4 regions of the Streptosporangium sp. NPDC002607 genome follow, and region 2 is predicted to be linked to each of the others. Evidence: riboswitches for the same ligand, from Rfam matches in the RefSeq annotation. Region 2 holds a riboswitch; each other region holds the start of a gene.
The links. A riboswitch is a leader RNA that binds a small molecule or an ion and turns the genes downstream of it on or off. The one in region 2 is predicted to bind cobalamin.
Positions count from the first base shown of each region.

Region 1: another riboswitch for cobalamin. It lies ahead of ACWD3H_RS35255 (ABC transporter substrate-binding protein); the one in region 2 lies ahead of ACWD3H_RS04520 (ribonucleoside-diphosphate reductase subunit alpha).
Region 3: another riboswitch for cobalamin. It lies ahead of metE (5-methyltetrahydropteroyltriglutamate--homocysteine S-methyltransferase); the one in region 2 lies ahead of ACWD3H_RS04520 (ribonucleoside-diphosphate reductase subunit alpha).
Region 4: another riboswitch for cobalamin. It lies ahead of ACWD3H_RS13285 (CbtB domain-containing protein); the one in region 2 lies ahead of ACWD3H_RS04520 (ribonucleoside-diphosphate reductase subunit alpha).

Region 1 is NZ_JBSFWD010000042.1:36,804-43,861, reverse strand. It holds gene ACWD3H_RS35270 (DUF7676 family protein) at 1-209, opposite strand, end outside; gene ACWD3H_RS35265 (ATP-binding cassette domain-containing protein) at 209-1,999, opposite strand; gene ACWD3H_RS35260 (iron chelate uptake ABC transporter family permease subunit) at 2,002-3,081, opposite strand; gene ACWD3H_RS35255 (ABC transporter substrate-binding protein) at 3,078-4,274, opposite strand; cobalamin riboswitch at 4,443-4,641, opposite strand; gene ACWD3H_RS35250 (hypothetical protein) at 4,824-5,180, opposite strand; gene ACWD3H_RS35245 (NUDIX hydrolase) at 5,289-5,486, opposite strand; gene ACWD3H_RS35240 (hypothetical protein) at 5,470-5,664, opposite strand; gene ACWD3H_RS35235 (ABC transporter permease) at 6,178-7,058, opposite strand, start outside.
Region 2 is NZ_JBSFWD010000003.1:118,389-125,446, reverse strand. It holds gene ACWD3H_RS04530 (mechanosensitive ion channel family protein) at 1-640, opposite strand, end outside; gene ACWD3H_RS04525 (ribonucleotide-diphosphate reductase subunit beta) at 686-1,681, opposite strand; gene ACWD3H_RS04520 (ribonucleoside-diphosphate reductase subunit alpha) at 1,748-4,003, opposite strand; cobalamin riboswitch at 4,120-4,321, opposite strand; gene ACWD3H_RS04515 (tripartite tricarboxylate transporter substrate-binding protein) at 4,326-5,348, opposite strand; gene glmS (glutamine--fructose-6-phosphate transaminase (isomerizing)) at 5,454-7,058, opposite strand, start outside.
Region 3 is NZ_JBSFWD010000024.1:122,611-129,668, reverse strand. It holds gene ACWD3H_RS26050 (DUF4345 domain-containing protein) at 1-444, shown strand, start outside; gene ACWD3H_RS26045 (hypothetical protein) at 449-2,482, opposite strand; gene metE (5-methyltetrahydropteroyltriglutamate--homocysteine S-methyltransferase) at 2,690-4,939, opposite strand; cobalamin riboswitch at 5,042-5,259, opposite strand; gene ACWD3H_RS26035 (GNAT family N-acetyltransferase) at 5,319-6,329, shown strand; gene ACWD3H_RS26030 (O-acetyl-ADP-ribose deacetylase) at 6,428-6,940, opposite strand; gene ACWD3H_RS26025 (ArsR/SmtB family transcription factor) at 7,023-7,058, opposite strand, start outside.
Region 4 is NZ_JBSFWD010000009.1:81,540-88,597, reverse strand. It holds gene chrA (chromate efflux transporter) at 1-199, shown strand, start outside; gene cobF (precorrin-6A synthase (deacetylating)) at 266-1,018, shown strand; gene ACWD3H_RS13290 (leucine-rich repeat domain-containing protein) at 1,292-2,224, shown strand; adenosylcobalamin (AdoCbl) riboswitch at 2,465-2,611, shown strand; gene ACWD3H_RS13285 (CbtB domain-containing protein) at 2,615-2,803, shown strand; gene ACWD3H_RS13280 (CbtA family protein) at 2,814-3,539, shown strand; gene ACWD3H_RS13275 (VWA domain-containing protein) at 3,589-5,712, shown strand; gene cobO (cob(I)yrinic acid a,c-diamide adenosyltransferase) at 5,714-6,316, shown strand; gene ACWD3H_RS13265 (cobyrinate a,c-diamide synthase) at 6,310-7,058, shown strand, end outside.

The DNA.
Region 1 (7,058 bases), on a different contig from region 2:
ACATAGCCGTCGTACAGGCTGATCCGCTCGGGTGCGTTGGGCGCGGCGACCTCCCAGGCGGCGCCTTGGACGATCACGCCGAACCAGATGTGCTCCCAGTGTTTTTCGAAGATGCCGGTGACCAGGGCCAGCAGGGTCTGCTCGTCGGTGGGCAGTGCCCACACGTGCAGGGTGCCGGTCCCGAGCTCCTCGACGACGGTGTGACTCATCAGGCTCCTTCGGTCTGTCGCAGGGACAGCGCCCACTGCTCGCGGCGGGTTTCGGGGTCGCTCAGGGCGCAGTCGCCGCACTTGCCGCCGCCGGGCAGCCGGTAGTACAGGCAGCAACTGCGCCGGACGAAGAACGGCTGGCCGGGGGCGGGCTCGACCAGGTCGCCGCCGCCCCTCAGCACCCCCAGCGTCAGCAGTTCGCGTCCGAGTGAGACGGCCCGCGCGGTGAGCTCGGGGCGTTCGCGGGCGACGGCACGGACGGTGCCTGCCAGGGCGGAGGCGGCGTTGCCCCACAGCAGCCCAGGGGCGATCTTCACGATCTCCTGTACGGCCTGCGCCAGCGGCTCCAGCAACTCGGTCACCACGTTGCGGTGCAGCGGTTCGGCGATCCTGGCGGGGTCGAGGATCTGCCAGCCGGTCAGGCGCTCGGCCCGCAGCGGCAGCGGCCCGCTGGACGCCGCCTGCCAGTGGACTCGCAAGGGGGCCAGGTCCAAGAGCAGGTCGTGCGCTACCGCCGCGCCGATGACGGGTGACCACAGCCGGGCCGCCAGCCCCTGGAACAAGATGGAGGCCGCCACCCGGATCTCGTCGGTACCCAGGCGTTCGGCGACATCGGTGATTCGCTGCCGCAGGGGCTCGGGGTCGACCAGCAGGTCGATGAGCGGTCGCCAGCCCGCTTCGATCGGGCCGATCCCGACGTCGAAGTAGCCGCTGATCGTGGAGACGTCGGCGATCGCCGCAGACACCGTCGGCGGTGAGGCGGGAAGCAGTCCGGGCTGGGCGACGGTGAGCCGGGAGTGCGCCGTACGCGTCCAGGTGGCCAGGTCGGGCAAGGCGGCGAACCAGTGGGTGGTGCCGTCGTAGGCCGCCTCGTAGCCGTCGCCCGTCCATTCCACCGCCAGCTCAGCAGGCCCGGCGCCGACCGTATGCCAGCCCTCTCGGGCCAGCGCCCGCTCCAGCAGCGGAGCGTGCAGGCCCTCGGCGAGGATACGGACGGTGGCGCCGGTCCCGCTCTGCGGCACGAACATGCCGGAAGCCGCGTCGAAGGTCAGTTCAGCCCCGTCGAAGGAGGCGCCGATCACCTCCCGCAGCGTCAGCTCCTCCGGGGTTCCGGTGTGCAGACGGCCCGCCGGGTCGATCAGCCACATCCGGTCGGCGACCCGCAGCGCCAGCTCCAGATCATGGGTGGAGACCACGATGACCAGGTTCTTCTCACGGGCCAGACGGCGCAGCAGGCCCATGAGCGCCACCCGGGAGGTGACATCGAGGAAGGCGGTCGGCTCGTCCAACAGGATCGCCGCCGGTTCCTGGGCCAGGGCGCGGGCGACGAGCACCCGCTGGCGCTCGCCGTCGGACAGCTCGCTCACCGCCCGGTCGGCCAGATGGCCCGCGTTCACAGCGGTCAACCCCCACGTGACGATCTCGTGGTCACCGGGCGACAGCCGTCCGGTGAATCCGGTATGCGGGTGACGGCCCAGCCCGACCAGTTCGCGGGCGCTCAGCAGCGGCGGCAGATCGCGTTCGGTGAGCACGACGGCCAGGCTCCTGGCCAGGTGGGCGGCGGGCAGGGTCTCGATGCCGACGCCGTCGACGCGTACCTGGCCGCCCAGCGCGGGCTGGAGCCCGGCCATGGTGCGCAGCAGCGTGGACTTGCCGGTGCCGTTCGGGCCGATCAGCACGGTCAGCTCGCCCGCCAGGGCCTCGGCGTCCAGATCGTCGAGCACGCGACGCTCCCGCTGTCCCCGCCTGGCGGGGTATCCGGCGTGCAGTCCGCGCAGTTCCAGGCTCATGCTCACACCGCCAGTCCGGTTCGGGCCGCGCGGCTGCGCAGCAGTACGGCGATCACCACCGGCGCGCCCAAGATGGTGGTCACGGCGTTCAGCGGCAGCACGACCCCGCTGCCCGGCGCCTGGGTGGCCACACAGCACGCCAGTGCCACGGCGGCGCCCAGCAGGACGACCGCGGGCATGAGCACCCGATGGTCGGCGGTGCCCAGCAGCAGCCGGGCCACGTGCGGCACCGCCAGGCCGAGGAAGGCGATCGGCCCGCAGTAGGCGGTCACCGCCCCGGCCAGCACCGAGGAGGTCAGCAGGGTGAGCGTGCGCACCACCCGTACCCGCACGCCCATCGTGCGCGCGTAGTTCTCGCCCAGCAGCAGCGCGTTGAGCGCTTTGACCCCGGCCAGCGCACCCGCCAGCGCGGCCACACAGACCGGCACGAACACCCCGAGGTCCCCCCAGGTGGTGCCGGCGAAGCTGCCCAGACCCCACATGATGAACTGCTGGGCCCGCTGCGGGTCGGTGTAGACCAGCAGCAAGGTGATCACCGAGACGGCGGCCGACCCCACCATCACGCCGATGATCAGCAACGTCACCACCGACCTGACCCGCCGCGACAGCACCATCACCAGCCCCAGCACCGTGGCCGCACCGGCTGAGGCGGCCACCACCACGCCCGCCCGGCCCAGGCCCGCGATGCCCGCGGTGAACGCGCCGGCCGCGCCGCCCCACCCGATGATCACCAGAGCCACGCCCAGGCTCGCACCCGAGCTCACCCCCAGGATGTACGGCTCGGCCAGCGGGTTGCGAAACAGGGTCTGCAGCTGTACTCCCGAGACCGACAGGGCCGCTCCGGCCAGGGCCGCGGTGATGGCGCGCGGCAGCCGTACCGTCCAGATGATCTCCTGAACCCCCGGGTCCGCGCCGGTGTCACGCACCAGAGCGAGCAGCGCCTGGTTCAGCGGGATCGAGGTCGAGCCGAGCAGGACCGCCAGCGCGAACGTCAGCGGCACCGTGATCCCGATGGCGGCCAGGACGACGCTCCGGCGGCGCTGGGCCGCCGCCGGAACACCCGCGAGGGCCAGAGCCGTCACCTGGTCAGCTGCTGGTAGAAGGTGAAGGCGTGCCCTGGCGCGAGGTCGGGGCGCAAGATCGCGACCAGGTCGGCCAGGATCAGGTCCGGGTGGCCGACGCCGCGCTCGTAGAAGTCGTTGCCGCCCCCCGGCCCGAGCGTCCTGTTCGCCGACCAGAGGCTCCCGGACTCGAACGCGCCGAACTTGGCATAGCGCGGGTCGGCCTTCTCCACATCGGCCAGGCTCTTCCACTCGTTCACGGTGGCCAGCCACACCTTGGCGTCCTTGGCCTTGGACAGCACAGCCTCCAGGTCCATGGTGGTGCTGCCGGGGCCCGGCGTGTCCGCCCACGGATAGGTGCCGCCCGCGTCCTTGATCAGCCCCGCGACGTAGCTGCCGCCGTTGGGCACCGACCACTGCCCCTCATACATCTGGCCCGGCAGCACGGTGACCGGCGCGGAGGCCTTGGCCTTGGCGGCCAGGGCGGTGTAGTCGGTCTCGACCTTGCCGAACACCTCACCGGCCTTGGCCTCGGTACCGGTCAGCGCGGCCATCACCTTGATCCACTCGGCGCGGCCCAGCGCGGTGGACTCCAGCCATTCTGCGTTGGCCACCACCTTGATCCCGGCCTGGCGCAACGGGCCGTAGGCCTTGTCCTCGGTGCCGCCGCTCATCAGCACGTCCGGCTTGGCGGCGATCACCTTCTCGGTGTCGACTTCCTGACCCTTGGCGTACTCGGTGATCTTCCCGGCCTTCACCTGGGCCAGTACCTGAGGGGAGGTGATGTACCCGGCCGACGAAACACCGGTGAGCCGCTCCAGCACGCCCAGGTCGGTGATGAACGGCAGGTGGGTGGTCGAAGCGGAGAACAGCCGCTCGATCGGGGTCTCGACGGTGACCGCCGCGGCCAGCTCGCCGGTGAGCGCGGGAGCCGGAGTACCGCACCGCACCAGCACGTAGGTCTCCGGTTTGGCACCGGGGGCGGGCTGCTTGACAGTGAGGACCTGATGGTTCTTGGCGTAGGTCAGCGTGAAGTTCGTCGCGTGCTCCACCTTCTGCTTGACCGGGAAGTAGTCCCGGCCCGGGTCGAAACCGGTGACGCAGCGGCCCTCGGCCGCCGGGGCCGCGGGCGTGGCCGCGTCCGGGGCGCCGCAGGCGGCGACGGCGAGTAAGGATGCGAGCAGTGCCGCGGTGATCGAGCGGGGGATGCCCATGCGTGCTCCTGAAGGCGGGCCGCGGACGCCGTTCCTCGACGGCCTCCGCGACGGGTGGGAGGCCGGGTCACCAGGAGAGTCCAGCACGCCGAGCATGCCCAGGGCCGACAGGCCGAGGTCCAGGCATGGCGATCACCGTTCCTCTCTTGGGGAGATCCGCCCCAATTTCTCTGAGGAGGCGACCGCGTGAGTCTCCTGGCTCTCGGGTCAACGCTCCTCCCGGCCTTCCCACCCGTTATCCGGGCAGTGGCTTCGTCGGGATTCGCTCGCCGATCACAGTGGCGGGACCGCGCCGGATTCACACCGGCTTCCTCGTTCCGCGCTCGCCTACGCCGACCATGCTCGCACACCACCCATCAACGACAAAGTGCGTACCACCCGTCAGACCCGGCGCGCCTCCCCACATTCGACGGGAGCACCGGCGCGCACACCGTGGAGCACCTGGGTGAGGACCTCCACCCCTCGCACCACGCGAGGTCCGGGCCTGTTGAAGTACGCCGGACCGTCCAGCACCCACACCTGGCCCGCGCGGACCGCCGGCAGGTCGGCTCAGCCCGGAAGGCGGGTCAGCAGAGGCCACTCCGCTCGCGTCCGCTCGGGAGGAAAGCCGCAGGGCATCAGCAGGACCACCTCGGGGTGGGAGGCTCGCAACCTCTCCCAGTCGATGGCTGTGGTGCGTTCGCCCGCTTCGGCCAGCAGCGGCTCACCGCCCGCCGCCCGGATCTGCTCGGAGACCCAGTGACCGGCGGGCCACAGCGGATCCAGCCACTCGATCGCCGCCACCCGCGACCATGGACCGCACCACCGCGAGCCTGTGGAGGGCGCGTTGGGCCGGTACGAGGCGCTGGCCACGATGTTCTGCGCTTGCCCGACTTCACTGTCACAGACCTGAGTTTCCGCTGACATCAGTCCTGCGCTTCACTGATGGTCTATCCAGAGCTACCTGACCCTGGCCAGCTTTCCCAGATAGGCGTCCAGCAGCTCGACGCGGCCGACGAGGGGCTGAACGCCGTCCTACCAGCAGATCGCGCTGATCTCCTCGTCGGGGGTGAAGCCAGGGTGCGCGGTGGTGAGCGCGGTGTAGAGGGCCGCGTACTCGACGCGCCTCTCGGGGCCGAGCACGAAACGCGCGTGTCCGGCAAACACGAGGTCAGCGACCTCCAGGCCGGTCTGCAGGGCCGCCTGGCGTGGTGTCTCACCTGGGTCGATCATGCCGCCGGGCAGTTCCCAGCACCGGCGCAGGCGGTGAGACCAGCAGCAGCCGCTCGTCATTCCACACCGCCGTCAGCGCCAGCGGCAGGGGTCCGTCATCGAAGCGAACTTCCTCCGTAACCGGATGAAACGCGGTCAGAAGGTTGCCGGCTTCGTCAGCGGCGAGAACGTCGTCCACCTCTGGCCCTCCACTATCGACCTTTACTCGGGCGCCGACGAAACTATCTGACCAGGGAAGACGGTCAGAAATTTCTTACTGAGCTCCGCGCTGATGGAGATCATCTTCCACCGGAGCGGGTTTCTGTGAATGAGGTCAGCGGGTGGCGGGGGCAGCCTCGGCGGTGACGCGGGCAGCAGTTTCGCCGAGCCGTATGTGGTGCCCAAGGCCGGCCAGGTGCTGGTGGCGGAACTTGGGGGTCCAGTAGGAAGGTGCCCAGGAAACGCACCGTGCCCAACTGCAGCGCCCGAGCGGGCCCCGTTGGCGGCCATCGCCCGGCGGCGGGCGGCGACGTCCAGGTGGAAGAACCCACCCAGCTGAGCGTCGACCGCGGCGGGTTCAGCGCCAGTGAAGGTCTTGCGGGGGTCCGCCGAACCGGCGACGCTGCGCCGCCTGGTCGACGACGGTGTCTCAGTCACCGAGGCCACCCGCACCCCCCGAAAACCGTTCGAGGCCCGAGGTTAAAGAACACGCTTAGCCGACGTCGCGGCGGCGGAAGCCGTACAGGCCGGCGATGGTCAGCGCCGCGGCGATCGCGGTCATGGCCACCAGCGGGGTCGCTGAGACCTCGCCGCCCGGCAGTGTGGGCAGGTGGCTGAAGGGTGACAGGTCCAGCAGCACCTGGGGCAGCTCCAGTAGCGCGCCCACCTGGCCGAAGAGCAGGAACAGCGCCAGGACCGCCCATGCCGCGGCGGCCAGGCGGGGCAGCAGGCCGAACAGGGCGAGGGCCAGGCCGGAGAAGGTCCATACCGCGGGGAGCTGAGCGAGAGCCGCGCCCAGCGTGGCAGGCAGGTGGGCGGCTATGTCTCCTGAGGCCGCACCGTACGACAGACCGACGGCCAGGCCGGTCACGGCGAGGACCACCGCCGGGCCGAGCACGGCGAACAGCGTGTGGCCGGCCGCCCAGCCGACGCGGCTGACCGCGGTGGCCAGCAGCGGCTCGGCGCGGGCGAGGCTCTCCTCGGTGCGCAGCCGCAGCGCGGCCTGGATGGCGTAGCCGGACACGGCGATGCCGAAGATGCCGATCAGCACGGCGATGAACAGGTCGGCCGGGTCGGTTCCGCCGCCGAGCCGGTTGAGCATCTCCATGATCTGGGCGTTTTGCCGCAATGCGGAGGAGGCGGCGTCGGCGGCGCTGCCGATCACCGCGCCGAAGACGGCGAAGCCCGCGCACCAGGCCAGCAGCAGCCCGCGGTGCAGGCGCCAGGCCAGCGCGAGCGGGCCAGCCAGGCCGGGCGCGGCCTGCGCGGGACCCAGCCTGGGCGGTAGCAGGCCGGCTGCGACGTCGCGCCGGGCAGCTAGCGCGTAGGCGGCGTAGCAGGTCACGGCGATGAAGGCGGCGAACAGAGCCAGCG
Region 2 (7,058 bases):
CCACGTAGGTCAGGCTGAGCTCCTCGATGCGGCCCCACTCGCCCTTCACCACGACGACGTCGTCCAGGCGGAGCGCGTCGCTGAAGGCCAGCTGAAGGCCGGCGAGCAGGTTGCCCAGTGTCGACTGGGCGGCGATGCCGACGACGACGCCGGCGATCCCGGCCGAGGCCAGCAGACCGGCGCCGAGCGCCCGTACCTGGGGGAAGGTGAAGAGCATCGCGCCCAGCGCCACCACGATGATCACCGCCGAGGCGACCCTGCGGACCAGGGTGATCTGGGTGCGGATGCGGCGTGCCCTGCGGTTGCCCTCGCCCTGGACCGTGACCAGGCGGTCCAGGACCACGTCGGTGACGGCGTAGGCGGCCTGGATGACCAGCCAGGTAGCACACCCGATCATCGCCACGCTGAGGCCGCGGTCGATCACCTGGCTGACCGAGCCCTCCGCCATACCGGGCTCGTAGGCGGTGTAGGCGGTCGCCACGGCGGCCATGGCGAACCCCGGCCAGGTGCAGCGGCTCACGACCGGACCGGCGAGCGCCCACTTCTCACCGATCAGCCGTGAGCGCAGCACCCTGCGCACCACCTCCACCGCCACGACCGCGGCGGCCACGGAAATGATCATGATGACCCAGCTGGACACTGACGACTTCCCCTTCGTCGCTCTCTTCCCCGGACCATCAGCCAATCAGAAGGACTCGTCGAAAGCGACATTCCCCTCGACGGCTATCTGGTAGGCCGAAACCCGCCGCTCGAAGAAGTTGGCCAGTTCCTGCACGTCCTGCAACTCCATGAACGCGAACGGGTTGGCCGTGCCGTACCGGACGGGCATCTGGAGCCTGACCAGCCGCTGGTCGGCCACGTACTCAAGGTAGCGCCGCATCTGCTCCACCCCCATTCCCGGCAGACCGTCACCGCACAGGTCGGCCGCGAAGGCCAGTTCGGCCGCCACCGCCTCCTCGATCATCCGGGTGACCTGCTCGGTGAGCTTGTCGTCGAACAGGCCGGGCTCCTCGGCCCGCACGGTCTCCACGACACCGAAGGCGAACTCCATGTGCATGGACTCATCACGGAAGACCCAGTTCGTCCCGGTGGCCAGGCCGCTGAGCAGCCCTCTGGCGCGGAACCAGTAGACGTAGGCGAAGGCCCCGTAGAAGAACAGGCCCTCGATGCACGCCGCGAAGCAGATCAGGTTGAGCAGGAACGTCCGCCGGTCCTCCCTGGTCTCCAGCCGGGTCAGCCCGCCGAGCGAGTCGATCCAGCGGAAGCAGAACTCCGCCTTGTCGCGGATCGAGGGGATGTGCTCGACCGCGGCGAACGCCTTGACCCGCTCATCGGGATCGGGCAGGTAGGTGTCCAGCAGGGTCAGGTAGAACTGGACGTGCACCGCCTCCTCGAACAGCTGCCTGCTGAGATAGAGACGCGCCTCGGGGGCGTTGAGGTGCTGGTAGAGGTTGAGGACGAGGTTGTTGGCCACGATCGAGTCGCCGGTGGCGAAGAACGCCACGAGGCGGTTGATCAGGTGACGCTCCTCGGGCGTCATCCTCGCCAGGTCCGCCAGGTCGGAGGCGAGATCCACCTCCTCGACGGTCCAGGTGTTGCGGATCGCGGCCCGGTAGCGCTCGTAGAACTCGGGGTAGCGCATCGGCCGCAGGGTGAGATCCATGCCGGGGTCGAGCAACATCGGGAAAATGCCTTTCGGAGTGGCTGAGGGGTGACGGGGTGCCCTCGGGACGGGCCGCCGGCAGGCCTACTGGCAGGCGTCGCAGTACTCGGGGTTCTCCAGGGAGCAGGCGACGGCCTGGGGGTCGAGGACGGGGACGGGGACCTCCCCGGCCACCGGTGCCGCCACGGTGGCCTGCGCGATCCGGGTGGCCGGGCGCGAGCGCAGGTAGTAGGTGGTCTTCAGGCCCGACTTCCAGGCGTAGGCGTACATCGAGGAGAGCTTGCCGATGGTCGGCGTGGCCATGAACAGGTTCAGCGACTGCGACTGGTCGATGTACGGGGTGCGTGCGGCGGCCAGGTCGATCAGCGCCTTCTGCGGCAGCTCCCAGGCGGTCCGGTAGAGCAGCTTCAGGTCGGCGGGGATCTCGGGAATGTCCTGGACGGAGCCGTCGGCGCGCTTGATCGCGTCACGGATCCGCGAGGTCCACAGCCCCCGGGCCCGCAGGTCGGCGACGAGATAGCGGTTGACCTGGAGGAACTCACCCGAGAGGGTCTCGCGCTTGAAGATGTTGGAGACCTGCGGCTCGATGCACTCGTAGCAACCGGCGATGGAGGCGATCGTGGCCGTGGGCGCGATCGCGATCATCAGCGAGTTACGCAGCCCCGTTCCGGCGATCCGCTCCCTGAGCTCCGTCCACGCGGCCGACGTCGCGGCCCCGTAGTGGTCGGGGTGGAGCACCCCGGCGGCGGCCCTGGTCTCCTGGTACGAGGGGTGGCGGCCCCGCTCCGCGGCCAGGTCCGAGGAGGTCCGGTAGGCGGCCAGCGCGATCTCCTCGGAGATCCGGGTGGACAGCTCCAGCGCCCGCGGCGAGTCGAACGGCAGCCGCAGCGTGAACAGCACGTCGGCCAGGCCCATCACGCCGAGCCCGATCGGGCGCCACCTCTGGTTGGCGGCCCGGGCCTCGGAGGTCGGATAGAAGCCCAGGTCAATGGTGCGGTCGAGGAACCGCACGGCGGTGCGGACCGTCGCGCGCAGCCGCGCCCAGTCGATCCCGTCTCCGGACTCCCCGGACAGGTGGGCGGCCAGGTTGATCGAGCCGAGGTTGCAGACCGCGGTCTCGGCGTCGCTGGTGACCTCGAGGATCTCGGTGCAGAGGTTCGACAGATGGATGACGTTTTCCGGCCTGGCCGTCTGGTTGGAGGTCCGGTTGGCCGCGTCCTTGAAGGTCATCCAGCCGTTGCCGGTCTGGGCGAGCGTGCGCATCATCCGGCCGTACAGGGTGCGGGCGGGGAGCTGCGCGGTGAACCGGCCCTCGGCCTCGGCGGCCCGGTAGGCGTCGTCGAACGCGGCGCCGTACAGGTCGGTGAGGTGCGGGACCTCCTTGGGGTCGAACAGTGACCAGACGCCGTCGGCCTCGACCCGGCGCATGAACTCGTCGGGGATCCAGTTGGCCAGGTTCAGGTTGTGCGTGCGGCGGGCCTCCTCGCCGGTGTTGTCGCGCAGTTCGAGGAACTCCTCGATGTCGGCGTGCCAGGGCTCCAGGTAGACGCAGGCCGCGCCCTTGCGGCGGCCGCCCTGGTTGACCGCGGCGACGCTTGCGTCCAGGGTGCGCAGCCAGGGCACGATGCCGTTGGAATGGCCGTTGGTACCGCGGATCAGCGAGCCCCGCGAGCGGATCCGGCTCCAGGCGATCCCGATGCCCCCGGCGTACTTCGACAGCCGCGCGACCTGCCCGTAGCGCTCGTAGATGGCCTCCAGCTCGTCGCGGGGCGAGTCGAGCAGGAAGCACGAGGAGAGCTGGGGCCTGCGCGAGCCGGAGTTGAAGAGCGTGGGCGAGCTGGGCAGGTAGGACAGGGTGGCCATGAGCGCGTACAGCTCGGCGGCCTCCTCGACGGTCTCGGACAGGCCGCAGGCCACCCGGAGGAAGAAGTGCTGCGGGCGCTCCAGCACCTTGCGGGTGCGCGGGTGACGCAGCAGGTAGCGGTCGTAGACGGTACGCAGCCCGAAGTACTCGAATCTGGCGTCGGCGTCCGGCTCGATGAGCGCGTCCAGGACTCCGGCGTGGGCGGCCACGAACTCCGCGAGCCCGTCGGCGATCAGCCCCGCCTCGTGCGTCGCGGCGACCGACTCGGAGAAGTCGCGGACGCCGTGCTCGGCGGCCTCGTCGGCGATCAGCTCGGCCAGCAGCGCGGCGGCGACCCTGGAGTTCTCGGGGTCGGTGATCACCCGGGCCGCCGCCTCGTCGATGGCCAGCCTGCGATCGACCGGCGCGTTCCCGGCGTTCTCCGCCACGGTTCCCGCCGCGATCCCTGCTGCGGTCTCTGCCAAGGCCTGTGTCACGTGGTGTTCCTCGCTCGCTCTGACTTCCCCGTACGGCTCCGCCGGAGGGGCACGCGTCCGCGAGCGATCCCGGGCACGCCGGACCGCCTCGTTCCGCGGGCCCTCCCACGAGGCCCTGGACAATCACGTCGCCGGCAGGTCTTCGGACTCACGGGCGCCCTGCGCATGCCTACCGGCCGTCGCTTCCCGGGCATGGTTCACCCAGTGCTCACATGACGGCTTTCGTTCCCGTTCACCGCTGCGGGGCAGTCCCGGAATCTCACCGGGTTCCCTCTTGCCTCGCCCCTCCCGGGGCGAACCAGCAACGAGCAGGATCCTACATCTAGGGGCGTCTGACGCAACTACCCCAACAAGTTGTGTCGGAGGACTTCAGTAGCCCGAGCTCGTGAAGCACCCCGCGGGTGCGGGCCGTCTCGGTGAAGAGCCACTGGCGGAAGTCGTCACCGCTGAGGTAGACCCGGCTCCATCCATTGGCCGCGCACAGGGCGCGCCAGCGCGGCGCGGCGTCGATCCTGTCACACAGGGCGATCGCGGCGTCCCGGTCCGTCTGGCTCATGCCCTTGGGTCCCAGCAGGCCGCACCAGTCGCTGTACTCCAGCCGGACCTCGACCTCCAGGAGCGTCGGCGCGTCGATCCCGTCGAGCCGGCTGCCCGAGGAGACCACCAGGGGACGCAGGCGGCCCGCGGTGACCTCGGGCCGCAGGGCGCGGGCCGACCCCAGCAGGGCCGCCACCCGTCCGACCTGGAGCGCCTCGGCGGCATCCTCGGCGCCGAGGAACCCCGCGTACTCCAGCAACCGGGCGTCCACCCCGAGGCACTTGCCGATCATGCCGTAGAGCACGTGGTCGGAACCGCCCTCCGGCCGGCCGCCGACCGTCAGCACCGCCGGGTTGCGGCGCAGCTCCGCGGCGAAGTCCTCGAAGGTGCGCAGGCGGGAGTCCGAGGGGACGACCAGGACCGTCCAGTCGCCGACCAGGCGGGCGAGAGGGGTGGTGGCGTCCACCACCGCGGCGGTGTTGGCGATCTCCGCGGCCGTCACCATCGGCATCGCGGCGACGAGCACCCTGCCCTCGCGCGTGAACGAGCCGTGTACGGCGCCGAACGCGTCACGCGGGACGGAACCCAGGGCTCCCGGCCGCCCGACGGCCATGGCGGAGCGCGCCAGCCCCGACAGGACCAGGACGGAGGCGAGCCTGCCCGCGATCCCGTCCCAGCCGTGGCCGTCGGCGGTGGGTTCGAGGATGCTCAGGCGGCCCACGGCCGAGTCGGCGGAGTCACCGTTCAGGTCGCAACCCGCGACGACCATGGCACCCGCCACCAGCGCGAAAAACCTCCTACGGCGCATAAGCGCCCCTTCCCCCAAGAACCCCCTATACCATAGGTTACCTCCTTATCACTATCTGTTACAGACCGGGGGCGGCCACCACCGGCGGCCGCCCCTGGAGCCGTCTCACTCCACCGTCACGCTCTTGGCCAGGTTGCGGGGCTTGTCGACGTCCCGCCCCAGCGCCACGGCGGCATGGTAGGCGAAGAGCTGGAGCGGGATCGACAGCAGGATCGGGTCCAGCTCGGTCTCGTTCCTGGGCACCACGACGCAGTCGTCGGCCAGCTTGGGGTCGGTCGTGCGGTGACCGACCATGAGCACCCGGCCGCCCCGGGCGCGGATCTCACCCAGCGTGGTGAGGTTCTTGTCCAGCAGCTCGTCGTCGGGGACGATCGCCACGGTCGGCATGTCCGGGCCGATCAGCGCCAGCGGCCCGTGCTTGAGCTCGCTGGCCGGGTACGCCTCGGCGTGCACGTAGGAGATCTCCTTGAGCTTCTGCGCGCCCTCGCGGGCCACCGGATATCCCCGGACCCGGCCCACGAACATCATGCTCGGCGCCTCGGCGTACTTCTGCGCCAGCTCCTTGAGCCGCGGCTCCAGCGTCAGGATCTCCTTGATCTGGTCCGGCAGCCTCCGCAGGCCCTCGCAGATCCGGCGGCCGTCGGCGGGGGACAGGTCACGCACCCGGCCGAGGTGCAGTGCGAGCAGCGCGAAGGCCACGGCGGTCGAGGTGAACGCCTTCGTGCTCGCCACCGAGACCTCGGGCCCCGCGTGCAGGTAGACGCCGCCGTCGCACTCACGGGCGATCGCGCTGCCCACGGTGTTGACGATGCCGAGCACCCGGCCGCCCTTGCGCTTGAGCTCCTGGACGGCGGCGAGGGTGTCGTAGGTCTCCCCCGACTGGCTGATCGCCACATACAGGGTGTCCGCCTCCACCACCGGGCTGCGGTAGCGGAACTCGCTGGCCGGCTCCGCGTCGGCCGGGATGCGCGCCAGCTCCTCGATGAGCTGCGCGCCGATCTGGCCCGAGTAGTACGCGGAACCACAGCCGATGATCTTCACCCGGCGGAACGAGCGGGTCTCCCGCGCGTCCATGTTGAGGCCGCCCAGGTGGGCGATGTGGAAGCGGTCGTCCAGACGGCCGCGAAGCGTCCTGGCCACGGTGTCGGGCTGCTCGGAGATCTCCTTGAGCAGGTAGTGCTCGTAACCGCCCGTGTCGTAGTGCCCCGCCTCCCAGTCGACGGTCAGCGTCTCCTTGGCCGTCTCCCGCGCGTCGCTGGCGAAGGTGTTGAACCCGTCCGCCTTGAGCACGGCGATCTCGCCGTCCTCCAGGTGGACCACCTGGCGGGTGTAGCGGACCAGCGCGGCGACGTCCGACGCGGCGAACATCTCCTTCTCACCGATGCCCAGCACGATGGGGCTTCCGTTGCGGGCCACCACCACCTCGCCGGGGCGCTCGGAGTCGATCACCGCGATGCCGTACGTGCCGACGACCCGCTTGAGCGCGGTCCTGACGGCCTCCTCCAGGGAGTCGGCCTCCTTGACCGTACGGGCGATCAGGTGCGAGAGCACCTCGGTGTCGGTCTCCGACAGGAAGATCGCGCCGTCGGCCTCCAGCTTGGCGCGCAGCTCGTCGGCGTTCTCGATGATGCCGTTGTGCACGACGGCGATGCGCTCGTCGGTGGACAGATGAGGGTGGGCGTTGACGTCACTGGGCGCGCCGTGGGTGGC
Region 3 (7,058 bases), on a different contig from region 2:
CTGCCGTACCTGCCGGAGGGAGCGGTGAAGATGCGAAACGCGAGACCGCTGAGACTCGTCCTGCTCGTGTCCGGTGTGGTGGCGATCGGGATCGGCGCGGCGACACTGTTCGCGCCCGCGGCCTTCCACGGCACCAACGGCATCGAACTCGGGAGCGACGCCGGCCTGCTCAGCGAGACCCGGGCCGCGGGCGGCGCACTGCTGGCGGCCGGTGTGCTGATCATGCTCGGCGCGTTCGTCGCACGGCTGGCCTTCACCGCCACGGTCGTCGGTGCCGCGACCTACCTCGCTTACGGTCTGTCCCGCCTGCTGAGCATCGCGCTGGACGGGATACCGGCGAGCGGGCTGGTGCTCGCGGCCGCGCTGGAGATGGTCATCGGGCTGGCCTGCGTCTTCGTCCTCGTGCGGTATCGCCACCATGGCGGGCGAGAGACCTCGGCCTGAGCGATCAGTGGCGGGACAGGGTGCGGGTGATGCCGGTGGCGATGGTGGTGACCAGCACCCAGCCCGCGATCACCAGCCCGTAGGCGACCCACTGGCCGGCGCCGACGGGCTGGTACGCCTTCTCCTGCCCGAAGTCGATCACCGGGAGCAGCAGATCCAGCGCGTAGAACAGCGCGTTGAAAACGGGACCCTTGCCGGGTTCGGCGCGGGGCGGGTTGTGCACGGCGAACACGACGGCGCCGGTGACGAGCAGGGCCAGAAACCACAGGGCGGCACGGACCGGACGGTAGCCGTACCCGACCGTGACGTCCTGCAGCCATCCCCAGACCCGCGCGTACCGCGGGAGCGCGGCGCGCTGCCGCCGCTGCTTGACCAGCAGCACGGTACGGGCGTCGACGTCCTGACCCAGTCGCCGGTAGACGGCGGCGAGCTGCTCGTACGGCTGCGGCACGTATCCGTCGGGGTCGTCCCGCAGCCAGGCCAGGCGCCGGGCGGCGGGCAGCGTCGGATCCAGGGCCTCGTAGGTGAGACCGTCCTGGCGGCGCGGTGACCAGGTGGCGGGGTCGTCGCGGATGACCCCGATCTGGGCGTGCCGCAGGTCGACGGTGCCCTCGGGCGCCCGCTTGGGGCGCAGATACAGCTCGCGGGCCTGCAACTGCCAGGCTGCCAGGGCCCGGCCGCCCGGTGCGGACAGGGTCGCGTCGTTGAGATACAGATGCCGACCGATTCGGGCCCCGATCAAGGTGAGCTCCCCTTCGGCGACGAAGCCGCGCCCGCACTCCAGGCCGGCGCCGACGCTCGCCCCGGCGAGATCGAGCGCCTGGCCACCGGGGTTGCTCAGCCGGGCACCGCTGAAGTCGGCGAACGTCCCGATGCGCGCGTCGGCGAGACGGACCGCGCCGTCGGCCCGGAACCCCTTGGTGCACGACAGCCCGCCGCCGACACTCACCCCGTCGGCATCGAGCACGACCTCGCCGGGCGCGGACAGGCTCGTGCCGGTCAGGTTCAGCGCCCCCGAGACGCGCGCCTGGGAGAGATCCACCCGCCCCTCGGCGCTGAGCTCGTCCGCGTCGAAGCTCCCCTCGACCTGCAGCTCCGCGGCCTGGAGCGCGTCACCGCCGGGACAGGTCAGGTGGGCGCCGCTCAGGCTGAGCTCCCGGTCGATCCGCGAGTTGGCCAGCCGTACGGTGCCCGTCGCGGTGAACCCGATGGCCAGGTAGAGCCCGCCCTCGGCGGTGATCCTGGAACCGAGGAAGGCCATCCGGCCGGGGCGGTCGATCGTGGTCCCGGTGAAGGCGAACGGTCCGGCCACCCGGGCGTTGCGCAGGCTGATCATCCCGGTGACCGCCATCCACCGGCAGAAGACGTTCCCGTCGGCGATCAGCCCGTCCATGTCCAGCGCGTTCCGGCCGGAGGCCGTCAGGCGGGCATGATCCAGAATCACGGTGCCGCTCACCTTGACGTTGGCGAAGCCGACCTGACCCGTGGCGCCGAGCCCGATCGCGGAGATGCCCCGCCCCGCCTGGAGCCGGTCGCAGTCGATGTCCAGGCTCCGCGCGTGGCTCAGCGTGAGGCTCCCGGCAAGCTGGGTCCCGCGCAGTTCCACCGGGCCGGTGAACACGCACCTCTCCAGCCGCAGATGCCCGTCGATCTGCGCGTTGGAGGCGAACAGGCCCGGCAGGTGGGAGCCGTTGAAGCTCAGCTGCGGGCACCGTGCCCAGTACAGGCTGGGTTCCTCCTCGAAGAAGCAGGACAGGAACCGCGCGGAGTGACGGAGGGTGGAGTAGGCCAGATTCACCCGCTCGGTGATCCGGGCACCCTTGATCCGGAGCGCCGGGATCCGATGCGACCGAGGGGGCTCCTCGCTCATCAGCAGGACGGCGATCACCCTGGCCCGGACCGTCCGCCCCTCGTCCCAGGCCGCCCCTGCCGCCGGGTCGTCCTCCTCCGGCTTCCCGGTGGTGAAGTCGACCTCCTCCCCAAGTGGAAACGCCTCCCATATCCGGCGCTCAGCGTCGGACAAGTCCTCAACCCGCACATCGCCCCCCTTTGCCCAAACACTGCCATCTTTTGATCGTTTGCGTCCAGAGGAGGGTTGTCCCGTGGCGGCTTCGGTGGTTGTCAGGCGGCCGGGCGGTGGTCCAGGACGATGGCGCCGGAGCTGAAGGCCGTGCTGCCGGCCGGTTTCCGATCCCGGAGACTCGCCCCACCGCCGGGCACCGGCGATGGGGCGAGCGACCCGGTGTCAGTCCTGCGGCACGCGGAGAGCCATGGCGGCGGTGACCATGTTGCGCAGGGAGGCACTGGTCTCGGGGTAGCCGCGGGTCTTCAGGCCGCAGTCGGGGTTGACCCACAGGCGGGCCGGGTCGACGGCCTGAAGGGCGCGCCGCAGGTTCTGCTCGATCTCCTCGGAGGACGGGACGCGGGGCGAGTGGATGTCGTAGACGCCTGGGCCGATGCCGCTCTGGTAGCCGGCGTCGCGCAGGTCGGCGACGAGTTCCATGTCGGAGCGGGCGGCCTCGACGCTGGTGACGTCGGCGTCGAGGTCGCCGATCGCACCGATGATCTCCCCGAACTCGGAGTAGCACATGTGGGTGTGGATCTGGGTGGAGTCGGCGACTCCGCAGGTGGCCAGCCGGAACGCGCCGACGGCCCAGGCCAGATAGGCGGCGTGCTCGTCCCCGCGGAGCGGCAGGAGCTCGCGCAGGGCGGGCTCGTCGACCTGGATGATGCGGATTCCTGCGGCCTCCAGATCGTGGATCTCGTCGCGGAGGGCGAGGGCGACCTGGCGGGCGGTGTCGGCCAGGGGCTGGTCGTCGCGGACGAACGACCAGGCGAGCATGGTGACCGGGCCGGTGAGCATGCCCTTGACGGGCTTGTCGGTGAGGGACTGCGCGTAGGTGGCCCAGCCGATCGTCATCGGCTCCGGCCGGAAGACATCGCTGTGCAGGATCGGCGGACGGACGCAGCGCGACCCGTAGGACTGGACCCAGCCGTGATCGGTGGCGGCATATCCGTCGAGCCGTTCGGCGAAGTACTGCACCATGTCGTTGCGTTCGGGCTCGCCGTGGACGAGGACGTCCAGGCCGAGTTCCTCCTGCAGGGCGATCACCCGCTCGACCTCCTCCCTCATGGCCTGCTGGTAGGCCGCGTGGGTGAGCTGCCCGGCCTTGTGGGCGGCGCGGGCCTTGCGGATCTCGGGGGTCTGCGGGAACGAGCCGATGGTCGTGGTCGCCAGATCCGGCAGGCGTAGCGCGGCCCGTTGGGCGGCGAACCTCGCGGCCCGGTCGCCACGGCGGACGCCGTCACCGAGCATGTCGAGACGGGCCCGGACCCGGTGGTCGACCGTGGCAGCCTCGGTCTCGGCGGCGGGGAGCGGGCCGGGGGCGTCGGAACGCGAGGCCCGGCCGAGGGCGACGACTTCGGCGACCTTCTGCCGGGCGAAGGCCAGACGACCCCGGACGGCCGGGGCCAGCGCGGTCTCGGCGTCCAGGTCGAGCGGGACGTGTAGCAGCGAGCAGGAGGTGCTCACCTCGACCTGGTCGGCCAGGCCGAGCAGGACCGCGCAGGTCGCCTTCGCCCGCTGAACGTCGGTACGCCACACGTTGCGGCCGTCCACCACCCCGGCGACGACGGTCTTGCGGGGTAGTCCGCCGACGGAGGCGAGCACGCCGAGGTTTCCCGGCCCGGCGACGAAGTCCAGACCGACCGCCTCGACACGGGTTGCGGCCAGCATGCGCAGCGCGTCCGCGGCGACCGTACCGAAGTAGGTCGCCACCAGGATCCGGGGCCTGTTGGGCAGCTCGCCGAGGTGTTCGTAGACGCGGGCGAGCGCGGCGATCTCCTCGGCGTTCCGGTCGGCGACCAGGGCGGGCTCGTCGAGCTGTACCCACCGTGCGCCCGCCCCGGCGAGCCGTTCCAGCAGGTCGGCGTAGACCTCGACGAGCTCGTCGAGCAGGTCGAGAGGCCGGAATCCGGCGGGCGCGCCGGGCGAGGCCTTGGCGAGCAGCAGATAGGTGAGGGGACCAACCAGCACCGGGCGGGTCTCCACTCCCAGGGCCCTGGCCTCCGCGTATTCGGCCAGCGGCTTGGACCGTGCCCCGTCGGCCAGCCGGAACCGGGTGTCCGGCCCCACCTCGGGCACGATGTAGTGATAGTTGGTGTCGAACCACTTGGTCATCTCCAGCGCCGGGACGTCCTGGACGCCGCGGGCCATGGCGAAGTACCGGTCCAGGCCGGTCAGGTGCCGGTAACGGCCGGGCACCGCGTCGACCATGACGCTGGTGTCGAGTACCTGGTCGTAGAGGGAGAACGTGTTCGACGGGATCGTGTCGAGGCCCGCGTCGCGCAGGCCCGTCCAGACCTCCTGGCGCAGGACCTCGGCCGTCTTCGCCAGGGCGGTGGCGTCGGAGCGCCCGGCCCAGTAGTCCTCGGTGGCGAATTTCAGTTCCCGGTGTGTCCCGATACGGGGGTATCCGAGGATCGTCGTTTGCATGGCAGCTTCCCTCGCTGAGCCACGGGCGGCCGGGCAGGAGGGAAGGAGCGCGCGGCGCGCGTCCCTGGCCCTCCCACGAGGCCGCGGACCACCGCGCGCCGAACGGCGCACGGGCGGAGGCAGGTCTTCGGACTCGCGGGCGCCACACCTGGGACAGGCATGTCCTACTGGCCGTCGCTTCCCAGGCCCAAAGGCCCAGTGCGTGGTGACGGCGGTCGTTCCCACTCACCGCTGCGGGGCAGTCCCGGATTCCCACCGGGTTCCCTCTTACGACATCCAGATCCCAGGGACCTGGATGAACCATCCGCGCCCAGGAGTCTAACCGGGCGGGCGGCATTTATCCCGTTGAGTTCTCGGAGACGATCTGTAGGTTGTCAGCATGTCTTCGTCGCTTCGCCTGGAGAAGGTCACCGCGGACAACGTCGAGGCCGCGTGCCGGCTGCAGGTGCGACCCGACCAGGAGGAGTTCGTGGACCCGGTCGCGTGGTCACTCGCCGAGGCGTACGCGCAGCCTGAGATCGCCTGGCCTCGACTGATCTTCGACGGCGAGCAGCTGGTGGGCTTCGTCATGGGCTTCTTCATGGTCCGTTTCAACCCGGACGACCCGGATGACACGCCCCGCTGTGGAATCTGGCGGCTGAACATCGCCGCCGATCAGCAGGGTCGGGGATATGGCCGCTTCGCGGTGGAGTCCGTGTGCGCGGAGGTCCGCAGACGTGGGCAGACCCGCGCGACGGTTACCTGGGCTCCGGGAGAGCACGGGCCCGAGCGCTTCTACCTCCGGCTCGGCTTTCGCCCGACCGGCGAGAAGAGCGGCGATCAGGTCGTCGGCGAGCTGGCCCTGACCGGGCACCGAGATGCATTCCAGATGGGTCCGGCCGAGGTCCGTCGCCTGACGACCGAGGACTGGAAGACGTTCCGTGATGTCCGGCTCGCGGCACTGGCGGACGCACCGGAGGCCTTCTCCTCCTCGCTCGGGCGGGAACAGGCGTACGACGAGGCACGGTGGCGTGCCGGGATGCTGCCGGAGCGCGGAGTGAAGGCGGTCGCGGTCGTTGAGGGCCGGGTGGCCGGGGTCGCCGGCGGCTGGGTGCCCGAAGACCGGGGTGGGGCGGTCGAGGTGTACGGAATGTGGGTCGATCCGGCCGCGCGAGGCGCCGGGGTCGGTGCCCTGCTCGTTGAGGAAGTCGTCGCGTGGGCCGCCGAGCGCGGACATCGGAAGATCCAGCTGTGGGTCGTGGACGGCAACGACGGGGCGGCCCGGCTGTACCGGCGCCTGGGTTTCGAGGCCACCGGTGAGTCCGAGCCGCACACCAACGACCCCGGCGTCCACGAACGGCTCATGGTCCGCGTGCTCGACGCCCGGCCCCGGGGCCCTCACGGCACCTGAGGGTTCGTTAGGGCTGGGAGGCTTCGCCGGCGAGCTCAGGCGACCGGTGTGTTGGAGAGGCAGGCACGGCAGCCTTTGTGTCAGTGGTTCGCCACCCCTCACCCGGCGCCGAGCGTCCTTTCGAAGACGGTGTAGGCGTCCGGGGTGAACAGTACGAACCGCAGATCCGTGACCTGTGTCGGTGCGCTGCGTACGGTGCCGAGCGCGATGCGGGCGGCGTCGTCGATGGGCCAGCGGTAGATCCCGGTGGATATCGCGGGGAAGGCGACGCTGGTCGCACCCAGCTCGTCGGCGACCCGGAGGGATTCGCGGTAGCAGGAGGCCAGTAGGTGCGAGCGGTCCTCGGTGGGAGAAAAGACGGGGCCGACGGTGTGGATGACCCAGCGGGCCGGCAGGTCGCCCGCGACGGTGGCCACGGCCTGGCCGGTCGGCAGCCCCTTGCCGTAGTGCGAGGCGCGCAGCTCGCGGCAGGCGGCCAGGATCGCGGGGCCGCCGCGCCGGTGGATGGCCCCGTCGACCCCGCCGCCTCCCAGCAGCGAGGAGTTGGCGGCGTTGACGACGGCGTCGACCTGCTGCGCGGTGATGTCCCCCTGGACCAGCGTTACCTGCATGAGGTCGAGTCTGCCAGCGGAACCTCGATTTCCGGCGCCGATTCCACCGGCTTGACGCGGGTCCTCGCGCACCCGCTGAACCTCAGCCAGGAAGATCGCGAGGTTTCACCGGAGCGCC
Region 4 (7,058 bases), on a different contig from region 2:
GGACGGTGTCAACGCCACCGCGCTGGCCCTGATGGCCGGTGTCACCCTGCAACTGGCCGGTGACGCGTTCGTCGACCCGCTCACCGTGACACTGGCCGTGCTCGCGCTGCTGCTGCAGTGGCGCACCAGGCTCAACACCGCCTGGTTCATCGCCGTGGCCGCCGCCATCGGCCTGGCCCGCACGCTGCTCGTCGGTTGACCGGCAGGCGTCGCCGGGGCGGCCCCCCGTGCCGAATCTCGAAACGGTACGGGCAGACTCTGTCGGGTGAAGCGAATCCTCATCATCGGCATCGGTGCCGGTGATCCCGACCATCTCACCCTCCAGGCGGTCAAGGCCATCGCCCGTACCGACGTGTTCTTCGTCCTGGACAAGGGCGAGGTCAAACACGACCTCGTCCAGCTGCGGCACGACCTCGTCGACGCGCACGCCCGCCCGCCGTACCGGATCGTCGAGGCCGGCGATCCCGAACGTGACCGGACCACTCCCGACTACGCGCCCGCGGTCGAGGACTGGCGCTCGCGCCGCGCCGACATCTGCGAGCGGTTCATCCGTGACGAGCTCGCCGAGGGGCAGACGGGTGCTTTCCTGGTGTGGGGCGATCCGGGCCTGTACGACAGCACCCTGGCCATCGTCGAGGAGATTCACCAGCGGGGCTCGGTCCGGTTCGAGCACGAGGTGATTCCCGGTGTCAGCAGCGTGTCCGCACTCACCGCCCGGCATCGGGTCAGCCTGACCCGGGTCGCCCGGCCGGTGCACGTCACCACCGGCAGACGTCTCGCCGAGGAGGGGCCCTCGGCCGACGACGTCGTCGTCATGCTGGACGCGCACTGCGCCTTCGCCGATCTGGGCGCCGACTTCGACATCTACTGGGGCGCCTACCTCGGCACCCCCGACGAGATCCTGGTCGCCGGACCGGTGCCCGAGGTCGCCGACCGCATCCGCGAGCTGCGTGCCGAGGCACGGGCACGCAAGGGCTGGATCATGGACACCTACCTGCTCCGCAGGGTCTCTCGCTGAGCACCTGTCGCGGCGGCCTCCAAAGGCCGCCGCGCTTCACTCAGGAGGCGCCGTGCCATCCGACCAGATGCAGGCATCCAGGCGGCCCAGGACATCAAGCTCACGTACACCCACGTACTACGCCACGGAAATCATCTGTCGGAGATACCAATGATCCACAAGTCAGCCTCCAGCGTCGTCGCCTAGCATGATCATCGGCCGCCGGGTCCGGCGCCCGTTCGGGGACCAGTGCGACCGAGCCTGGTCACGCCGATGATCGCGGAAAGGAGAGACGTGACGGGGGATACGAAGCTCCCAAGGGCCGCCGTGTTGCGGATCAACAAGTGCCGACGAAACGCATCGGACACACTCAAACTGGATTTCCTATTCCTGAAGGTGGTGCCTGAGCAACTGCGTGAACTAACCCACCTGAACAAGCTGCGCCTGAAATCCAACAAGTTGACTGAGATCCCTGAGTGGCTGGGCGACCTCACCAATCTCACCACCCTCGACCTGAGCGACAACCGGTTGACCCGCCTTCCCGAATCGCTGGGCGGCCTCACCAATCTCACCACCCTCGACCTGAGCGACAACGAGTTGACCCGCCTCCCTGAGTGGCTGGGCGGCCTCACCAATCTCAGCACCCTCGACCTGAGCCGCAACGAGTTGACCCGCCTTTCCGAATCGCTGGGCGGCCTCACCACCCTCTGGCTGAGCGGCAACAAGTTGATTGAGATCCCTGAGTGGCTGAGCGGCCTCACCACCCTCACCGCCCTTAACCTGGGCTATAACGAGTTGACCCAGCTCCCCGAATCACTGGGCGACCTCGCCGACCTCACCACCCTCTACCTGAGCAACAACCGGTTGACCCGCCTTCCCGAATCACTGGGCGGCCTCACCACCCTCACCACCCTCGATCTGAGTCGCAACGAGTTGACTGAGATCCCTGAGTGGCTGGGCGGCCTTACCAACCTCACCACCCTCGACCTGAACTTCAACGAGTTGACCCAGCTCCCCGAATCGCTGGGCGGCCTCACCAACCTCACCACCCTTAAACTGGGCTATAACCAGTTGACCCGCCTTCCCGAATCACTGGGCGACCTCACCAACCTCACCACGCTCTGGCTTGACGGCAACCATCCGCCGCCCACGGTCCCGGACTCCCTGCGCCATCGCGCCCAGACCTCATCGCGATGGCGCAAGCTCCTGGACGGCCTCGACTGTTAACGAGCCCGTCCTGGCAACCTCACGATCATCTCTCGAACGCGTGCTCGCGGAACTCCCCGCCGCTTCGACCACCGGTCCAACCGCTACGCGGCCCCTACGGGGTCATTCGGATTACGCCGGCCGCTCCGCTTCGTCCCGGAGCTGGGAGTGGGCGCGGTGGCCGGGTCGACGGGCGGAGGCGTAGGCGCCGCGCCGCGACGAATCACCTTCTGTTGACGGCCCACCACAAAAAGAGTTACATTGCGGACGATTTCGCGGTGGTCCGAGGGAAGTCCGGTGAGAAGCCGGTGCGGTCGCGCCACTGTATCCGGAACGTGAGTTCCGGGAGCCAGGTTACTTGGCCGCCGCGTCCTCATCTGTCGGGACGCGTCATCCCCAAGGAGGCTACTCATGCGTGAGCTGTCCGTTTCTCAGCCCGTTCCCCTCTCCCACCTGGCCCGCTGGCTCGTGGCGGTTCCGCTGCTCCTGCTGGTGGCCTACCTGGTCACCTTCGACCAGGGGGTGGTGTCGCAGGCGGGCGACTATCTGCACGAACTCATGCACGACGGGCGCCACCTGCTCGGCGTTCCCTGCCACTAGACCGCGCGCCGTGATCCGTACCCTGTTGCTCCGTGGCCTGCTCGTCGGGCTGGTCGCCGGGCTGATCGCCGCCGTGTTCGCCTACCTGCTGGGCGAGCCGAACATCGACCAGGCCATCGCGCTCGAAGAGGCCGCCGCCCACGCCCAGACCGAGGTCGGGCACTCCCACGGGGAGGAGGCACTGGTCAGCCGGTCCGGCCAGCAGGCCGGGCTCTTCCTCGCCCTGGCCCTGTACGGCATGTCCGTGGGGGGTATCTTCTCCCTCGTCTTCGCCGGGCTGCGCGGCCGGATCGGTCCCCGCTCCGACGTGGTGCTGGCCGCGACGATGGCCGCCACGGCGTTCGTCGCGATCGTGCTGGTGCCGTTCGTCAAGTACCCGGCCAACCCGCCCGCCGTCGGTGACCCGGACACCATCGGCAGCCGGACCACGCTGTACCTGGTCCTGGTCGCCATCGGCCTGCTGTCCGTGGCGGTGGGAGTGGCCTGCGCCCGTAAGGTGCCGGCCAGGCCCTGGCTCGCCGGCGCGGCCGGCTTCCTGGTCCCCGTCATCGTCACCCTGTTCGTGCTGCCGGCGGTCAACGAGGTGCCCGACGGCTTCCCCGCCCAGCTGCTGTGGGACTTCCGGCTGTCCTCCCTCGGCACGCAACTCGTGCTCTGGTCGGCCATCGGTGTCCTGTACGGCATCGCCGTCCAGCGCGCGGTCCGCCGCGACGCGCTCACGGCGGCCCCGAACTGAACGTTCGGCGGGTCGGACACGTCAGCAGGATCTCGCAGAAAGAAACCTCGTGATCGGTGCCTATCCGTTCAGTGCCGTCGTCGGTCTCGACGACCTCAAGCTCGCGCTGATACTCAACGCGGTCTCCCCACGGGTGGGCGGTGTGCTGGTCCGGGGGGAGAAGGGGACCGCCAAGTCCACGATCGTCCGCGCGCTCGCCGCACAACTCCCCGCGGTCAAGGTGATCGCCGCCTGCCGCTTCTCCTGCGACCCGGCCGAGCCGGATCCGGGCTGCCCCGACGGCCCGCACGACGCGGGCGAGAGCGGGCAGGAGCGTCCGGCCGCGCTGGTGGAGCTGCCCGTCGGCGCGTCGGAGGACCGGCTGGTCGGCGCGCTTGACATCGAGCGCGCGCTCACCGAGGGGGTCAGGGCGTTCGAGCCGGGCCTGCTCGCCGCCGCACATCGAGGTGTCCTCTACGTCGACGAGGTCAACCTGCTCCACGACCATCTCGTGGACCTGCTGCTCGACGCCGCCGCGCTCGGCACCTGCTTCGTCGAGCGAGAGTCGGTCTCGGTACGGCACGCGGCGCGGTTCCTGCTGGTCGGCACGATGAACCCGGAGGAGGGCGAGCTGCGGCCACAGCTCCTGGACCGTTTCGGGCTGACCGTCGAGGTGCGGGCGTCCAGGAATCCGGACGAGCGGGCCGAGGTGGTACGGCGCCGGCTGGCCTTCGACGCCGATCCCGCCTCCTTCGCCGCCGGGTGGGCGGGACAGGAGGCGGCCCTGGCGCGGCGGATCGCCGAGGCCAGGGAGCGGGTCAGGCAGGTCGTGCTGCCGGACGCCCGGCTGCGCCAGATCGCGGGGGTGTGCGCCGCCTTCGAGGTGGACGGGCTCCGGGCCGATCTGGTCACGGCCAACGCGGCCATCGCGCACGCGGCCTGGCGCGGCGGCGCCGAGGTCACGGCCGAGGACGTGCGTGAGGCGGCCCGTCTCTCGCTGCCGCACCGCCGCCGCCGAGACCCCTTCGACGCGCCGGGCCTTGACGAGTCACGCCTCGACGACCTCCTGGCGGAGCACGGTGGCGACGAGCCGGACGACCCGGATGGAGGGCCGAGCACCTCCGGCGGTCCGGGCGATTCGGGTGGTTCGGACGGCCCGGTGAACTCCGGGGACGGTCCCGAGACCGGCTCCGCGGAAGGTCCCGCGCGTGATGGTTCCGGTGCGGGCCCGCACGGCGGCACGGACGGCGGTGGTTCGCACGACGGTGGTTCGCACGACGGTGGTTCGCACGACGGTGGTTCCGGGACCGGCGCCGCCGATGTCCCGGGCGCCTTCGACGGGACCGGCGCCTCGCCGGACCGTCCCTCCGCCGAGCGGGTGATCGCCGCCGCCGAACCGTACCGGGTGCGCCCCTTCCAGGTCCCCGGACTGGGCGACGGCGCCTCGGGTCGGCGGTCGCGGGCCCGTACCCCCAACGGGCGGACCACCGGATCACGGGTTCCCACCGGGCGGCTCCAGCGGCCGCACCTGTCGGCGACGCTCCGCGCCGCCGCGCCGTACCAGCGCGAGCGCGGCCGCAGTGGCCCCGGCCTGCTGGTACGTGACACCGACCTGCGCGAGGCCGTCCGCGAGGGCAAGGAGGGCAACCTCGTGCTCTTCGTGGTGGACGCGAGCGGTTCCATGGCGGCCCGGCAGCGCATGCGCGAGGTCAAGGCGGCCGTGCTCAGCCTGCTGCTCGACGCCTACCAGCGGCGGGACAAGGTCGGGCTGATCACCTTCAGGGGATCCACGGCGGACCTGGTGCTGCCTCCGACCTCCTCGGTCGAGGTCGGCGCGGCGCGGCTGCGGGAGCTGCCGACCGGCGGTCGCACCCCGCTGGCGGCCGGGCTACGCCGGGCCGCCGAGGTGCTCAGGGTGGAGCGGCTGCGCGACCCCGCCAGAAGGCCGCTGCTCGTGGTGGTCACCGACGGCCGGGCCACCTCGGGGTCCGACGTGGCGGCCCCCGCCGCGCTGCTCGCCGGTACGGCGGGGGTCGTGGTCGACTGCGAGAGCGGTCCGGTGCGGCTCGCCCTGGCCCTCGACCTCGCGGCCAGGCTGGGCGCGCCCGCGGTACGGCTCGACGCGCTCGCGGCGGGCGGCGGGCTCGGCGGGCTCGTCCGTGACTACCGGACCGACTACCGGAAGGCGGTCTGAGATGCCGCAGGGCAAGCCGGACACGGTGCCCGAGGACGGGCTCACCACGCGCCAGCGCCGCAACCGGCCGCTGCTGATCGTGCACACCGGGCCGGGCAAGGGGAAGTCCACCGCCGCCTTCGGGATGGCGCTGCGCGCGTGGAACCAGGGCTGGCCGGTCGGGGTGTTCCAGTTCGTCAAGTCGGCCAAGTGGCGCATCGGCGAGGAACGGGCGCTCGTGGTGCTCGGTGAGTCCGCCGAGGGCGGCAGCGTGACCTGGCACAAGATGGGCGAGGGCTGGTCGTGGATCCAGCGGCCGGGCAGCGAGGAGGACCACGCCGCCGACGCCCGCGAGGGCTGGGAGCAGATCAGGCGTGACCTGGCCGCGGAGACCTACCGCTTCTACGTCCTCGACGAGTTCACCTACCCCCTGAAATGGGGCTGGCTGGACGTGGACGACGTGGTCGCCACCCTGGTCGCGCGGCCGGGCAACCAGCATGTCGTGATCACCGGCAGGGACGCCGACCCGAGGCTGGTCGAGGTCGCCGACCTGGTGACCGAGATGGGGAAGGTCAGGCACCCGATGGACGCCGGGCAGAAGGGCCAGAGGGGCATCGAATGGTAGTGCCGCGACTGGTGATCGCCGCGCCGTCCTCGGGCAGCGGGAAGACCACCGTCGCGACCGGTCTGATGGCGGCGCTGCGCGCGCGGGGTCTGCGGGTCTCCCCGCACAAGGTGGGACCCGACTACATCGACCCCGGCTACCACGCGCTCGCCACCGGGCGCCCCGGCCGCAACCTCGACCCCTGGCTGACCGGTGAGGACCGGGTCGCGCCGCTCTTCCTGCACGGTGCGCGGGACGCGGACATCGCCGTGGTCGAGGGGGTCATGGGCCTGTACGACGGTGCCGGGAGCGGGGACTTCGCCTCCACCGCGCACGTCGCCCGGCTGATCGGCGCGCCGGTGGTCCTCGTGGTGGACGCCGCGCGGCAGGGCAGGTCCGTGGCCGCGCTCGTGCAGGGCTTCGCCTCCTTCGACACCCGGGTCCGGCTGGCCGGGGTGATCCTCAACCGGGTCGGCTCGCCGCGGCACGAGGAGATCTGCCGCGCCGCGCTGGACGAGAGCGGCATCTCCGTACTGGGCGTGATCCCGCGGGTGGACGGGGTGGCGACCCCTTCCCGCCATCTCGGGCTGATCCCGGCGGCCGAGCGCAGCGGGGACGCGGTGGCGGCGGTGGAGCGGATGGGCGCCCTGGTCGCCGACTCCTGCGACCTCGAAGGACTGGTGGCCCTGGCGCGCTCGGCGTCGCCGCTGCCCGCGCATCCCTGGACTCCGGCCCTGCCCCCGTCCCCGTCTGTGACCGTGAC